DNA from 2 places in the Priestia sp. YIM B13489 genome. Region 2 is predicted to be linked to the other one. Evidence: riboswitches for the same ligand, from Rfam matches in the RefSeq annotation. Region 2 holds a riboswitch; the other holds the start of a gene.
The links. Region 2 has a riboswitch for S-adenosylmethionine ahead of ACFX4W_RS19685 (Na+/H+ antiporter NhaC family protein). Riboswitches for the same ligand answer to the same signal wherever they lie in the genome.

Region 1 (6,105 bases), 540 kb from region 2:
GCACTTGTTCCAAAAGAGAACGTGTTAGGTGAAGTGGGAAAAGGTCATGTGATTGCTTTTAACATTTTAAATATTGGGCGCTACAAGCTTGGAGTTGGAGCAGTTGGAGCAGGGAAACGTGCGTTAGAAATCACGTCTCAATATGTTAACCAGCGTCAGCAGTTTAAAACGCCAATCGCTAAATTTTCATTAACCCAAGAAAAATTAGCAACAATGGCTTCTAAATTATATGCAACTGAAAGCTCCGTCTATCGTACGGTAGGACTTTTTGAAGACCATATGGGCCAGCTTTCAGAAGAACAGCAAAAAGACGGAAAGCAAATTGCCGCTTCCATTGCTGAATATGCGATTGAATGCTCATTAAACAAAGTGTTTGCCACGGAATCTCTTGACTACATCGTAGATGAAGGCGTCCAGCTTCACGGAGGCTATGGTTTTATGAGTGAGTATGAAATTGAGCGCCTGTATCGTGATTCCCGCATTAACCGTATTTTTGAAGGAACAAATGAAATTAATCGACTCTTAGTACCAGGCACATATTTACGCAAAGCGCTAAAAGGAGAGCTTCCGCTGCTTCAAAAAGCACAAACGCTTCAAGAAGAATTGATGATGCTTATGCCGCAGGAAGTAGGAAATGAGCCGTTAGATCAAGAAAAAATGCTTGTGCAAAATGGAAAGAAAATTGCGCTCTTGCTTTTAGGTCTAGCTGCACAGAAGTATGGGAAAGAGTTAGAGAAAGAACAAGAAATTCTCGTTAATATTTCCGATATGATTAGTAACGTATATGCAATGGAATCCACTGTTTTACGTACTGAAAAAGCGATTTCCAAAACAGGTGCAGATCAAAACAGCTTGAAGGTAAAATATACGCAAGTATTTTGCCAAGAAGCATTTAATCGAATTGAAGCAGATGCAAAGGAAACGTTAATTGGCGTTGAACAAGGTGATACGCTTAGAGTCATGCTTTCGTCTCTTCGCAAGTTAACTCGCTATACACCAATTAATGTAATTAGTGTAAAGCGCGAGATTGCAAAAACGCTTCTAGAAGTAGAGAAGTTCACAGTTTAAGGGAAAAGGAGCTCGTTTTACGAGCTCCTTTTTGTTTAAGAAGCCTCTATCTAGGTAAATGATAAAGGATGTGTTAAAATACGAAAAAAGCTTAAAATAAAGGGTGGTTGACGAAATGTCATTATTTTTTTATTCATATCCAAAGTGTGGTACGTGCCGAAAAGCCAAGAAGTGGCTGGATGATAACGGAGTAGCGTATGAAGAAATCCATATTGTAGAAAACCCGCCAACAAAAGAGCAGCTGCAATCTTATTATCAGAACAGCGGCTTAGAATTAAAAAAATTCTTTAATACAAGCGGTAAAAAATATCGCGAATTAGGACTTAAAGATAAAGTAAGCAGTGCGAGTGAAGATGAACTTCTGTCGATTCTTGCGTCAGATGGCATGTTAATTAAGCGTCCGCTGCTAACAGATGGACAAAAAGTAACGCTTGGTTTCAAAGAAGAGCAGTTTGAGGACGTGTGGAAGTAAGTTTTCAAATAGAAAATTTTTACCTTTTACGTTACACTGTTAATAGGAAGTTATTTTAGGTTGTAGAAAGTGTTCTCCACGTTGAAGGCGCTTTTTATATAAACAAATTACGATACATATTTTGGAGGGATTAAGATGAGTACACCAAAAGATTTGCGTTATTCTGAAGAGCATGAATGGGTAAAAACAGAAGGAGACGTTGTCCGCGTAGGTATTACGCATTTCGCTCAAGCTGAGCTTGGCGACATCGTATTCGTTGAACTGCCAGAAGTAGGAGCAACAGTAGAAGCTGACGAGCCGTTTGGCAGCGTTGAATCAGTAAAAACAGTTTCTGAGCTTTACGCACCAATTAGCGGTGAAGTTGTAGCAGTAAACGACAACTTAAGCGATAGCCCTGAACTTGTTAATGAATCTCCATACGAAGAAGCATGGATGATTACAATCAAACCGTCTGATGCTTCTCAAGTAGATAAGCTAATGACAGCAGAGCAATACGAAGAAATGACAAACGAAGGATAATATTCCTCCATAAATTGTCTTTATGAAAAGTTTTTGACTGGACACTCTATTAGTAAACAAGCTAAAGGAGTGTCTTTTTATGTTTGAAAAACAAAAAATGGACGTTACAGATCGCGTTACAGCTAAATTTCATGACGGCGGTATGAAATTATATGTTGATAAGCAGCCAATTGGTGAAGTTAGTTACGGAACAAGCGGCAATGAATACCGCTTTGAAGAAGGTTATTCGCAAGAAAATAATAAGTTCTATCAATATACGGATGTACAAAAACAAGGTGAAACGCAAAAATATACAGACTGCGACGAAGAAGCAGGATGGTGCTAAACAGTGGCAACTGCCACTGTTTTTCTTGTCTTATGGAAACAATATGGCCTAAGCTGCTTTTTAAAACAGTTCTTTCTTGCAAATTTCTTTTAAAAAACAGGTGAACTGTGATACATTAACGAATATTGTATAGCATAAAGAAATGATGTTACTATACAACTGACGATTATGGGTGATGAAAATGGGGCTAATTGAAATTGAAAAAGTAATTATTGTCGAAGGAAAATCAGATAAAAAGCGTATCCAAGATATCATTCGAGAACCAATTGAAATTATCTGTACAAACGGTACGATTAGTTTATCAAAGCTGGATGAAATTATTGACTGTACGTTTAACAAAGAGGTATACATACTTGTTGACTCTGATGATTCAGGGAATAAGCTAAGAAAACAATTTAAACGAGAGCTTCCGGAAGCAGAGCATCTATATATTGATAAAATGTACCGAGAGGTTGCTGCCGCCCCTAGACATCACATAGCAACAGTATTACTGAGTGCCAATATCGATGTTAATGCAGAATTTTTAACATAAAAGGAATGAGCAACATGCAAGAATGGAGCGAAAAACAGCTTGAAGATCAGTTAAAAGAAGGACAAAGAACGTTTATCTTTTTCCATACACCTTTTTGCGGGACATGTCAGCTGGCAAAAAAAATGTTAACCGTAGCAGAAGCGATGCTGCCCGGTGTGACCATCGGAATGAGCAATTTAAATTATATGCCTTCAAAAGCAGAAATATTTTCAATTGAAAGTGTACCTTGTTTGATTGAAGTGAAAAATGGCGAAATGGTAAAAAAACTCTATGCGTTTCATTCCATCGAGCACGTACTTGAAGAGCTTCGATAATCAAACGTTTGTTTAAAATGAAGAAATTGAAAGAGAGTGAACCGTTGGGGCTGTTGGAATCTTGGGATATTATCCCAAGAACAAAACCTGTTGACAGCCTATCTGACACATGCTAAAATCACACTCATGAATGTTCATAAATGAATGAATATTTCCCAAAAACAAAATAATTGTTGCGAACTCTTATCAAGAGAGGTGGAGGGACTGAGCCCTGTGAAACCCGGCAACCGTCAGACTAACTGAAATGGTGCCAATTCCTGCAAAGCTATGTGCTTTGAAAGATGAGAGAAAGGATTAAATATCGAGCCTTTCTGTCATGCGCAGAGAGGCTTTTTTGATGGGGAAAATTGTTTTACGGCTTTTTCATCCTATAGGGCAACCTAACATAATTAAGTTTTTACTAAAGAAGGTGAAGAAATATGATTACATTAACAGACGTTACAAAAATTTATCAGGCCAAAAGTGGTCAAATAACAGCTGTTGATAATGTGAATCTAACCGTTAACCAAGGTGAAATTTACGGAATTATTGGTTATAGCGGAGCGGGGAAAAGTTCTTTAATTCGCTTGCTAAACGGGTTAGAAACACCAACGACAGGAACGGTAGAAGTAGCAGGTAATGATATTGGAAAAATTAAAGGCGGAAAACTCAGAAAAGCTAGACAAGAAATTAGTATGGTATTTCAGCACTTTAATATCTTGTGGTCGCGTACGGTGCGAGAAAATATTGCTTTTCCGTTAGAAATAGCAGGGATCTCAAAAGAAAAAAGAATGAAACGAGTAGACGAGCTTATCAAGTTAGTCGGGCTTGAAGGGCGTGAAAATGCTTATCCATCACAGCTTAGCGGTGGACAAAAGCAGCGTGTTGGTATTGCTCGAGCGCTAGCCAATAACCCAAAAGTATTGCTGTGTGATGAAGCAACATCAGCGCTTGATCCTCAAACGACAGATTCCATTTTAGATCTGTTAGTAGATATTAATGAGAAGCTAGGGTTAACCATTGTATTGATTACTCATGAAATGCACGTTATTCGTAAAATTTGTCATCGGGTAGCCGTTATGGAAAATGGGGCAGTGGTAGAAGAAGGACAAGTGCTAGAAGTATTCAGAAAACCTAAGCAGCCGATTACAAAACGGTTCGTTCAACAGATTTCTGAACCAGAAGAAACGTTTGAAACAATTGAACAAGTACAGGGGTTATATCCAAGCGGGCAAATTATTCAGCTTACGTTTGTTGGCGGAAAAGCAGAGCAACCGCTCATTACAACGATTTTAAAACAGTTTGATGTAACGATTAATATTTTGCAAGGAAAGATTTCTCATACACAAACAGGTTCATACGGGACGTTGTTCGTTCATTTAGATGGAGAATTAACAGAAGTTGAAAAAGTCATTGCATACATTCATGAGCAGCAGGTAGAAGTGGAGGTAATGACAAATGCTTGAGAAACTATTTCCGAACGTTATTTTAGATGATTTTATTCAAGCGACAAATGAAACACTATATATGACGGCTATTTCAGTTATAGCCACGTTTGTTCTAGGTATTTTATTGGGCTTGCTTTTATTTTTAACGTCCAAAGGACAGCTCTGGCAAAACAAACCTTTATATGCCATTGTGTCAGCAGTTGTAAATATCTTTCGTTCCATTCCATTCATTATTTTAATTGTTTTACTGATTCCATTTACCAAAGCATTGGTAGGAAGTATTTTAGGCGCTAATGCAGCGTTACCTGCTTTAATTGTGGGAGCAGCACCATTTTATGCGCGTCTTGTAGAAATTGGTCTGCGTGAAATTGATAAAGGTGTTATTGAAGCTGCTAAATCAATGGGAGCAACAACAAGCACTATTATCTTTAAAGTGCTGTTACCTGAATCGCTGCCAGCTTTAATTTCTGGTTTGACGGTAACGACGATTGCGCTAGTCGGCTATACGGCAATGGCGGGTGTGATTGGAGCTGGAGGTCTTGGGAATCTTGCATATTTAGAAGGATTCCAGCGCAGTCATAATGATGTAACGCTAGCTGCTACGATCTTAATTTTGATTATTGTATTTATTATCCAACTTATTGGAGATGCGATTACTGCAAAAATTGATAAAAGATAAAGGGAGGATTATTTATTATGAAAAAATGGCTTTCGGCTTTAGCACTAACATCTGCGCTAGTAGTAGGATTAGCTGCATGTGGATCTAACAATGGATCAAAAGATGAAAAGAAAATTGTTGTGGGTGCATCTAATACGCCTCATGCTGAAATTTTAGAACAAGCAAAACCGATTTTAGAAAAACAAGGAATCGACTTAGAAATTAAAAAATTCCAAGATTACATCTTACCGAACACAGCTCTTGCAAACAATGAAATTGATGCAAACTACTTCCAGCACGTTCCTTATATGAATTCAGTGCTGAAAGATCACAAGGGTGAAAAAGGGTATGATTTTGTAAGTGCCGGTGCCATTCACATTGAACCAATCGGTATCTACTCTAAAAAATACAAAAGCTTAAAAGATCTTCCGAAAAACGGCACAGTTATTATGCGTGATGCAGTAGCAGAGCAAGGACGTATTTTATCGATTTTTGAAAAAGCCGGCGTAATCAAATTAAAACCAGGCGTAAAGAAAACAGATGCACAAATTAAAGATATCGTAGAAAACCCGAAGAATTTAAAATTTAAAGCCGATGTTGAAGGCGGATTGCTACCTCAAATGTACAAAAATAATGAAGGTGACGCTGTTGTTATCAATGCTAACTATGCTATTGATGCTGGCTTAGATCCAGTAAAAGATCCAATCGCAGTGGAAAGCAAAGAAAATAACCCTTATGCAAACATCATTACGGTTCACAAAGGCGACGAAAATAAAGATACAGTGAAAGC
Region 2 (6,105 bases):
AATGATAGCTAATTCACCAGGAACTGAAATACCCGCTTGTTCGCACTGAGCTTTTATTCCGATAGCTACTTGATCGTTTGTTACTAAAAGCGCCTGAGGCCGATTTTTCATCTGCACTAGTTTTTCCACCACTTTTTCACCATCTGTCACGTTCAAACAGCCTTGAAAAACCCATTCCGGATGATAAGGCTGATTTATTCTTTCTACATATTCTTTGTATGCTTGTTGCCGCTGTTGACTATTCGTACCCGTCATCCTTCCAATACAGTAGCCAATATCCGTATATCCTTTTTCTTTTAAATACATAAGCGCCTGCTTAAAAGCTGCATAATGATCAACGTAAACGGAGCGAATAGAACGATTCTGTACGTTTTCGCACACGGCTATCGGCCCGTACTGCTGATAATATTCAATCGTGCTCCAGCTGCTTGCTCTAGAACAAATAATCACTCCATCAACTTGCTTTGTTTTTAGCATATGAAGCGCTTCTTCTTCTTTTTTTACATCATAGTTCGTCTGACAAATAACAAGCTGATACTGCTTTTCTAACGCCTGAGATGCCACTCCTTCTAAAAGCAGACTAAAATACGGATGATTAATAAAAGGCAAGACGACGGCAATCATATTTGTTTTCCCTTTTGATAAGTGAACGGCATTAATGTTTTGTTCATAATTAAGTTCGTGAATAACCTGCTCTACCAGCCGGCGTTTTTCTTCTTTTACATACGGATGATGATTTAGCACCCGGGATACAGTCGAAACAGATACACCAGCTTTTTTTGCGATATCTCGGATATTTGTCATGTTTTCACCTTTTTCTCTTGCGCTGAAACGCGTTTCATACTTTATTCTCATTATAAAGTGAAACAGCAAGAAGCTAAACCCGTTACCATCGTGTTTTTACTCATTTACGTAAGGAGGTCATTTCATGGGTATTTTATTATTCATTTTATTATGCGGAATTGAAATTGGAGGAGCGGCTTATGCACTTAAACAGAACGAGACGCTTTGGAAGGAGTTAGATGATGAAAAGCCGACTGATTTTTTTAAACAGTAAAAAACCCTTAAAAAGAACATTCTTTTTAAGGGTTTGATATTACGCAGCTTCTTTAGATGACTTTGACTTTTTATTTAAACGAGGAAATCCAATTACAATTGCAATGATCCCGCAAACCGCTGTTAACATTGGGTAGAATGTAAATGGAATAATCTCAATCGGTGAAACTTTAGCAAATCCTGCTGCGAGAAGCATTTGCGCGCCGTAAGGGATAAGCCCTTGAACGCTGCATGAAAACAAGTCAAGCAGACTGGCTGATTTACGATTATCAATTGAATACTTATCAGAGATTTCTTTTGCTAACGGACCTGCCGTAATAATTGAAATCGTGTTATTAGCCGTTGCTAAATTTGTTAAACTTACCAGTCCAGCGATGCTGAATTCTCCGCCTTTTTTTGTTTGAATGCGTCGTGTTAATAAATTCAATAAGAACTGAATACCGCCATTATAGCGAATAAGCTCAACCATTCCGCCGATTAGCAGAGATAAAATAATTAACTCTGACATTCCGCCAATACCTTCTGTCACAGTTTTAGCAAGAGAAGAAAGCGTGTAGCTTCCGTCAGCTAATCCAATCACGCCGGCTAGCACAATTCCTCCGGTTAAAATGCTTAATACGTTTGCACCAAATATGGCAGCAACGAGTACGCCGACATAAGGCAAGATTTTAAACCAGCTAAAATCTTTAATTTCTACTGATGATGTATTGCCTAGCGTCATTACAAGCAATAAAATTACCGTAACAATCGCTGCAGGAAGGACAATAAAAAAGTTTACTTTTAATTTATCTGACATATTTGTTTTTTGCGTACGAACTGCTGCAATGGTTGTATCAGAAATTATCGATAAATTATCTCCAAACATTGCACCACCAATAACGGCAGCAATGGCCAATGTAATGGATACATGCGCTTGCTCACTGATTCCTACAGCAATAGGCCCTAGCGCAGCGATTGTTCCCATTGATGTTCCCATCGAAATGGAAATGAATGCGCCAATAACAAAGATTCCGACTACCACTAAGCTTTGCGGAAGCACAGAAAGCGCTAAGTTTACCGTTGAATCAACAGCTCCCATGCCTTTAGCAACTTGAGAAAAAGCACCTGCTAAAATAAAAATAAGCACCATAATAATGATATCAGGATGCCCTGCTCCTTTAGCAAAACGCTCCACTTTTACATTAAGTGAATCTTTGCGGTTCATAGCCAGCGCCACGATGGCTGCAATGATAATGGCTACTAATACAGGCAGCTTATAAAAATCTCCCGTTATAATTCCTGATCCGACAAACAGGACTAAAAAGACGCCCAGCGGTAACAGCGCCCAGCCGTTTCCTTTTTGTTGTTCCATTCTTAACACCTCTTGTTTACGTAATAAAAAAAGACCTCTTCTTATTGATAAGAAGAGGTCTCTTATTTGTATCATAAGATTACCCTTCTCATCTTCCAAACGAAACATCGTCTGCTGGATTTGGCACCGCACTGCGTACAGCCAGTTGCCGAGACATCATAGGGCCAGTCCCTCCGTCTCTCTTGATAAGAAGTTTATAGTTGTTTTAAAAATAGTCTTTCACTACTGTAATCTCTTTTTATTTAATTGTCAAATGCTATTTTAGAAAAATATATAGTGCGAAAATTCTCACATTAATTAGCTACGTCTCGTTTTAAAAACGCTGCCCAAGCTACGCCCATAAAGAAGACAAAATGAGCGACTAAAATAAAGATTGAAAATGGAATCGTCATGCCGTCAAACAGCGGCTTCATTCCGTCCATATACTGCACAAAGTTCGTGTTGGCAAATAATAAAAATTTCCCCCACCATAAGCCTAATTCTGATACCAGTCCTGCTACAGCTTTCGCCCCGATACTTACGACAATAGCCAGACTGGAAGCAAGCGCGCTGTTTCTAAATAAAGACGACAGCATGAATGCAAATGTCATCATCATAAACGTTTCCATATACGCGCTGTCATACGTAAGCGTAATGTTTTTAAGCAGCTGCGCATCTCCTTCTAGACTGGTAAAGCCAAAGAACAATGCTCCCCATACAAACGAAAAAAGCAAATAGCTCAGTAAATAATACAAGCTAATTAAAATGAGGGTTATGTACTTGGATGCTAAAATCGTTGAACGTCTAGCAGGGCGAATTAAAAGAAGCTTAATGGTACCTGCTTCAAACTCTTTTGCAACCATTGACCCTCCAACAGCAAGCGCGAAAAATTGAACGAGAATCAGCATACCTGAACTAAATGACAGGAAGTTCAAAATGTTGTCTTCTGTTCCTGCACTGTTTGCTACTTTCTTCATTAAAAGAGCCATACAAAGAGTTAAAATACCGATTGTAATAAACGTGACTTTTGTACTTCTTTTATGAAACCATTTCATATGTTCATTTTGAATTAGCTTAAGCATGGTGCTCTCCTTCCGTAACGGACATAAACGAATCTTCAAGCGTCTCATACACAGGAGTGATTCGGTAGACTAAAATATCGCTGTCCACTAATTTTTTATTCACAGCTGGAATTTGTTCTTTTACAATCGTCACGTCGATACTATGTGATCTCATCGTTACTTCAAATTCTTGTGATAAAAGATCCGCTGCTTTTTGCGCATCAGACACTTCAAATTCTACGTACGTTCCTTGATCTTGACGATTTGGAGATAGATCTTGAATGGCTTTTAACTCACCGTCTTGAATAATGCCAACGCGGTCACATAGTGCTTCTACTTCTTTTAATAAGTGGCTCGCGATTAAGATCGAAATTCCTTCTTCCCTGCAGAGGGTTTGTAAATATGTACGAAATTCTCTCATTCCCGCTGGGTCTAGACCGTTTGTTGGTTCGTCTAGTAAAAGCAATGCAGGCTTATGTAAAATAGCTTGAGCTACTCCTAAACGCTGTCTCATCCCAAGAGAATACGTCTTCACTTTTGCATGAATGCTGTTTTCAAGCTTTACTAAAGCAATCACTTCATCCAAGCGTTCTGATGTGATCCCTTCATGCATATTCGCAAAGTGTTTTAAATTTTGATAGCCCGTCAGATAATCATAAAACTCAGGGTTTTCAATAATCGCTCCAATTGATTTCATAGCTGATGTAAACTGTTCTTTTAAAGGAAATCCATTGACGATAATTGTTCCCTCTGTTTCTTTGATGAGTCCTACGACGGTACGAATTAACGTTGTTTTTCCAGAGCCGTTCGGACCAAGCAATCCGAAAATCTCACCGCGCTCAACCGATAAGGATACATCATGCAAAATGGTTTTCTTCCCAATTACTTTACTGACATGATCTACTTGTAGCACTGTTTCTGTCATCATGTACATCCTTTCTTTAATTAGCAATACGCTTTCTATTGTTTCTCTTTTTTAACTATTTGTCTACTATAACCTTATTTTTGGAAAAGTAGCCCATTCAAATCATTCGTATTATCGGCTTACATTTGATAAAATAAAACAAACTTTAGTTAGAGGAGGACTTCTACATAATGAACTTAACCGTATACCTTGCCGGGCAAATTCACGATAACTGGAGAGACGAAATTAAAAACCAAGCAGAACAATTAAACCTTCCCCTTACCTTTGTCGGTCCCATGACAGACCATGACCGCTCCGACAACATTGGAGAAGAAATTTTAGGAAAACAGCCTAACGCTGTCTTAAAAGATGAAGCTGCTTCTCAAATTAATAATTTACGTACGCAGGTGCTCCTTAAAAAATCTGATGTGGTTATTGCTTTATTTGGCGAAAAATACAAGCAGTGGAACAGCGCAATGGATGCGGCGACAGCCATTGCATTAGATAAACCGCTAATTTTGGTTCGCCCTGAAAAACTGCACCATCCGCTTAAAGAACTGTCAAACAAAGCCCAGGTTGTAGTCGAAACGCCAGAACAGGCTCTTCAAGCATTAGCTTATATTTTTGAATAACAAATAAGAGCTGTCGAAAACCGGCAGCTCTTATTTGTTATTTGTTGAGGTCTCCGTACTAAGCATGTGATGAGTATTTCGTGGGAAGTTCTGAGCTCATTATTCTTGGGGGCTTTTTTCATTTCTGACATAAAAATAAGCAAAGTTACAGTCGGTTGCTTACTTTTTTGAGCCGGATGCTCCATAATCTTTAATCGTTAACTTTACATCATAGTCAATTGGCACTTCACTAAATGTTTGATCCCAATTTTCTTTGACCCTCATCCATGCTCTGGGCTGCTTAATTCTCAATTGATTTCCAAATCCCGCCACATCAACTTTATATTTTGTTTGCATTTTTTCTAGTACGTGTCTTACCAGGTTCTTTACTTTTTTTTCTGAAGTTTTTTGCGCGTTTTGTAAAAATTGATTGTTAAAAGAGCTCCCTGAGGTCATCCAGCTTTCAGATAGCCTTCCCACTGATTCAATGTGTACATCAAAAGAGATATTATTTCCTTTAACATGAGGTTCAATATGACTTTTCATAGATTCTATTTCGTATACAATCAGCTGACCGGTCTTTTTATCAAAGCTTTTCACTAGTCCGCCTTTCCCTTTGCCTGTGATCCAAGTCAGACCATCTAGTTCTTCTTCATTCAAAAACCCAATCATTTTGTTTGTTTTCCCTTTAATTATAGCAGCACCAGCAAATTTGATTTCCCCATTTGCCGATAATACATTTTGCAACAGAAAACTAGATCCTGTTTGAATTTTGCTTGCTAATTTAATAAGCTGCATGGGTGGTAAAATTCGCATTGTTCGATAAGTATTGTCTATCATTCCATACAAGTGGAAAGCTGGGATCTCTCCTGGTGTTTTTGATTCTAACGTGTCGCTAGCTCTTCCTTTACTAATAAACACAAGGCAACTAGGTCTAAAATCATTGTCCCGAAGAGTTTGGTCCACTAATTGCTCTAAACTATACGCTCGTGCAAGGGCCTCACTGATAACCATTACTTTCATATGGGGACTAGTTAAAGGAGTGTCACTTCTTAAAGATAATTCACGAAGCATTTGAAAAGGAGAATCTCCTGTTTCCGAGATATTTACGTAAGATTTCTGCTGCGGTCCTCCTTGTTTAGT

Region 1: another riboswitch for S-adenosylmethionine. It lies ahead of ACFX4W_RS16975 (methionine ABC transporter ATP-binding protein); the one in region 2 lies ahead of ACFX4W_RS19685 (Na+/H+ antiporter NhaC family protein).

The regions. Positions count from the first base shown of each region.
Region 1 covers NZ_JBHZOQ010000053.1:2,183,566-2,189,670, reverse strand. The annotation lists gene ACFX4W_RS17005 (acyl-CoA dehydrogenase family protein) at 1-1,068, shown strand, start outside; gene ACFX4W_RS17000 (arsenate reductase family protein) at 1,184-1,540, shown strand; gene gcvH (glycine cleavage system protein GcvH) at 1,676-2,059, shown strand; gene ACFX4W_RS16990 (YusG family protein) at 2,139-2,384, shown strand; gene ACFX4W_RS16985 (toprim domain-containing protein) at 2,566-2,916, shown strand; gene ACFX4W_RS16980 (thioredoxin family protein) at 2,931-3,230, shown strand; SAM riboswitch class I at 3,411-3,518, shown strand; gene ACFX4W_RS16975 (methionine ABC transporter ATP-binding protein) at 3,650-4,675, shown strand; gene ACFX4W_RS16970 (methionine ABC transporter permease) at 4,668-5,336, shown strand; gene ACFX4W_RS16965 (MetQ/NlpA family ABC transporter substrate-binding protein) at 5,354-6,105, shown strand, end outside.
Region 2 covers NZ_JBHZOQ010000053.1:2,719,926-2,726,030, reverse strand. The annotation lists gene ACFX4W_RS19695 (LacI family DNA-binding transcriptional regulator) at 1-804, opposite strand, end outside; gene ACFX4W_RS19690 (hypothetical protein) at 929-1,057, shown strand; gene ACFX4W_RS19685 (Na+/H+ antiporter NhaC family protein) at 1,097-2,407, opposite strand; SAM riboswitch class I at 2,493-2,599, opposite strand; gene ACFX4W_RS19680 (ABC transporter permease) at 2,701-3,468, opposite strand; gene ACFX4W_RS19675 (ABC transporter ATP-binding protein) at 3,461-4,372, opposite strand; gene ACFX4W_RS19670 (YtoQ family protein) at 4,543-4,983, shown strand; gene ACFX4W_RS19665 (Ger(x)C family spore germination protein) at 5,143-6,105, opposite strand, start outside.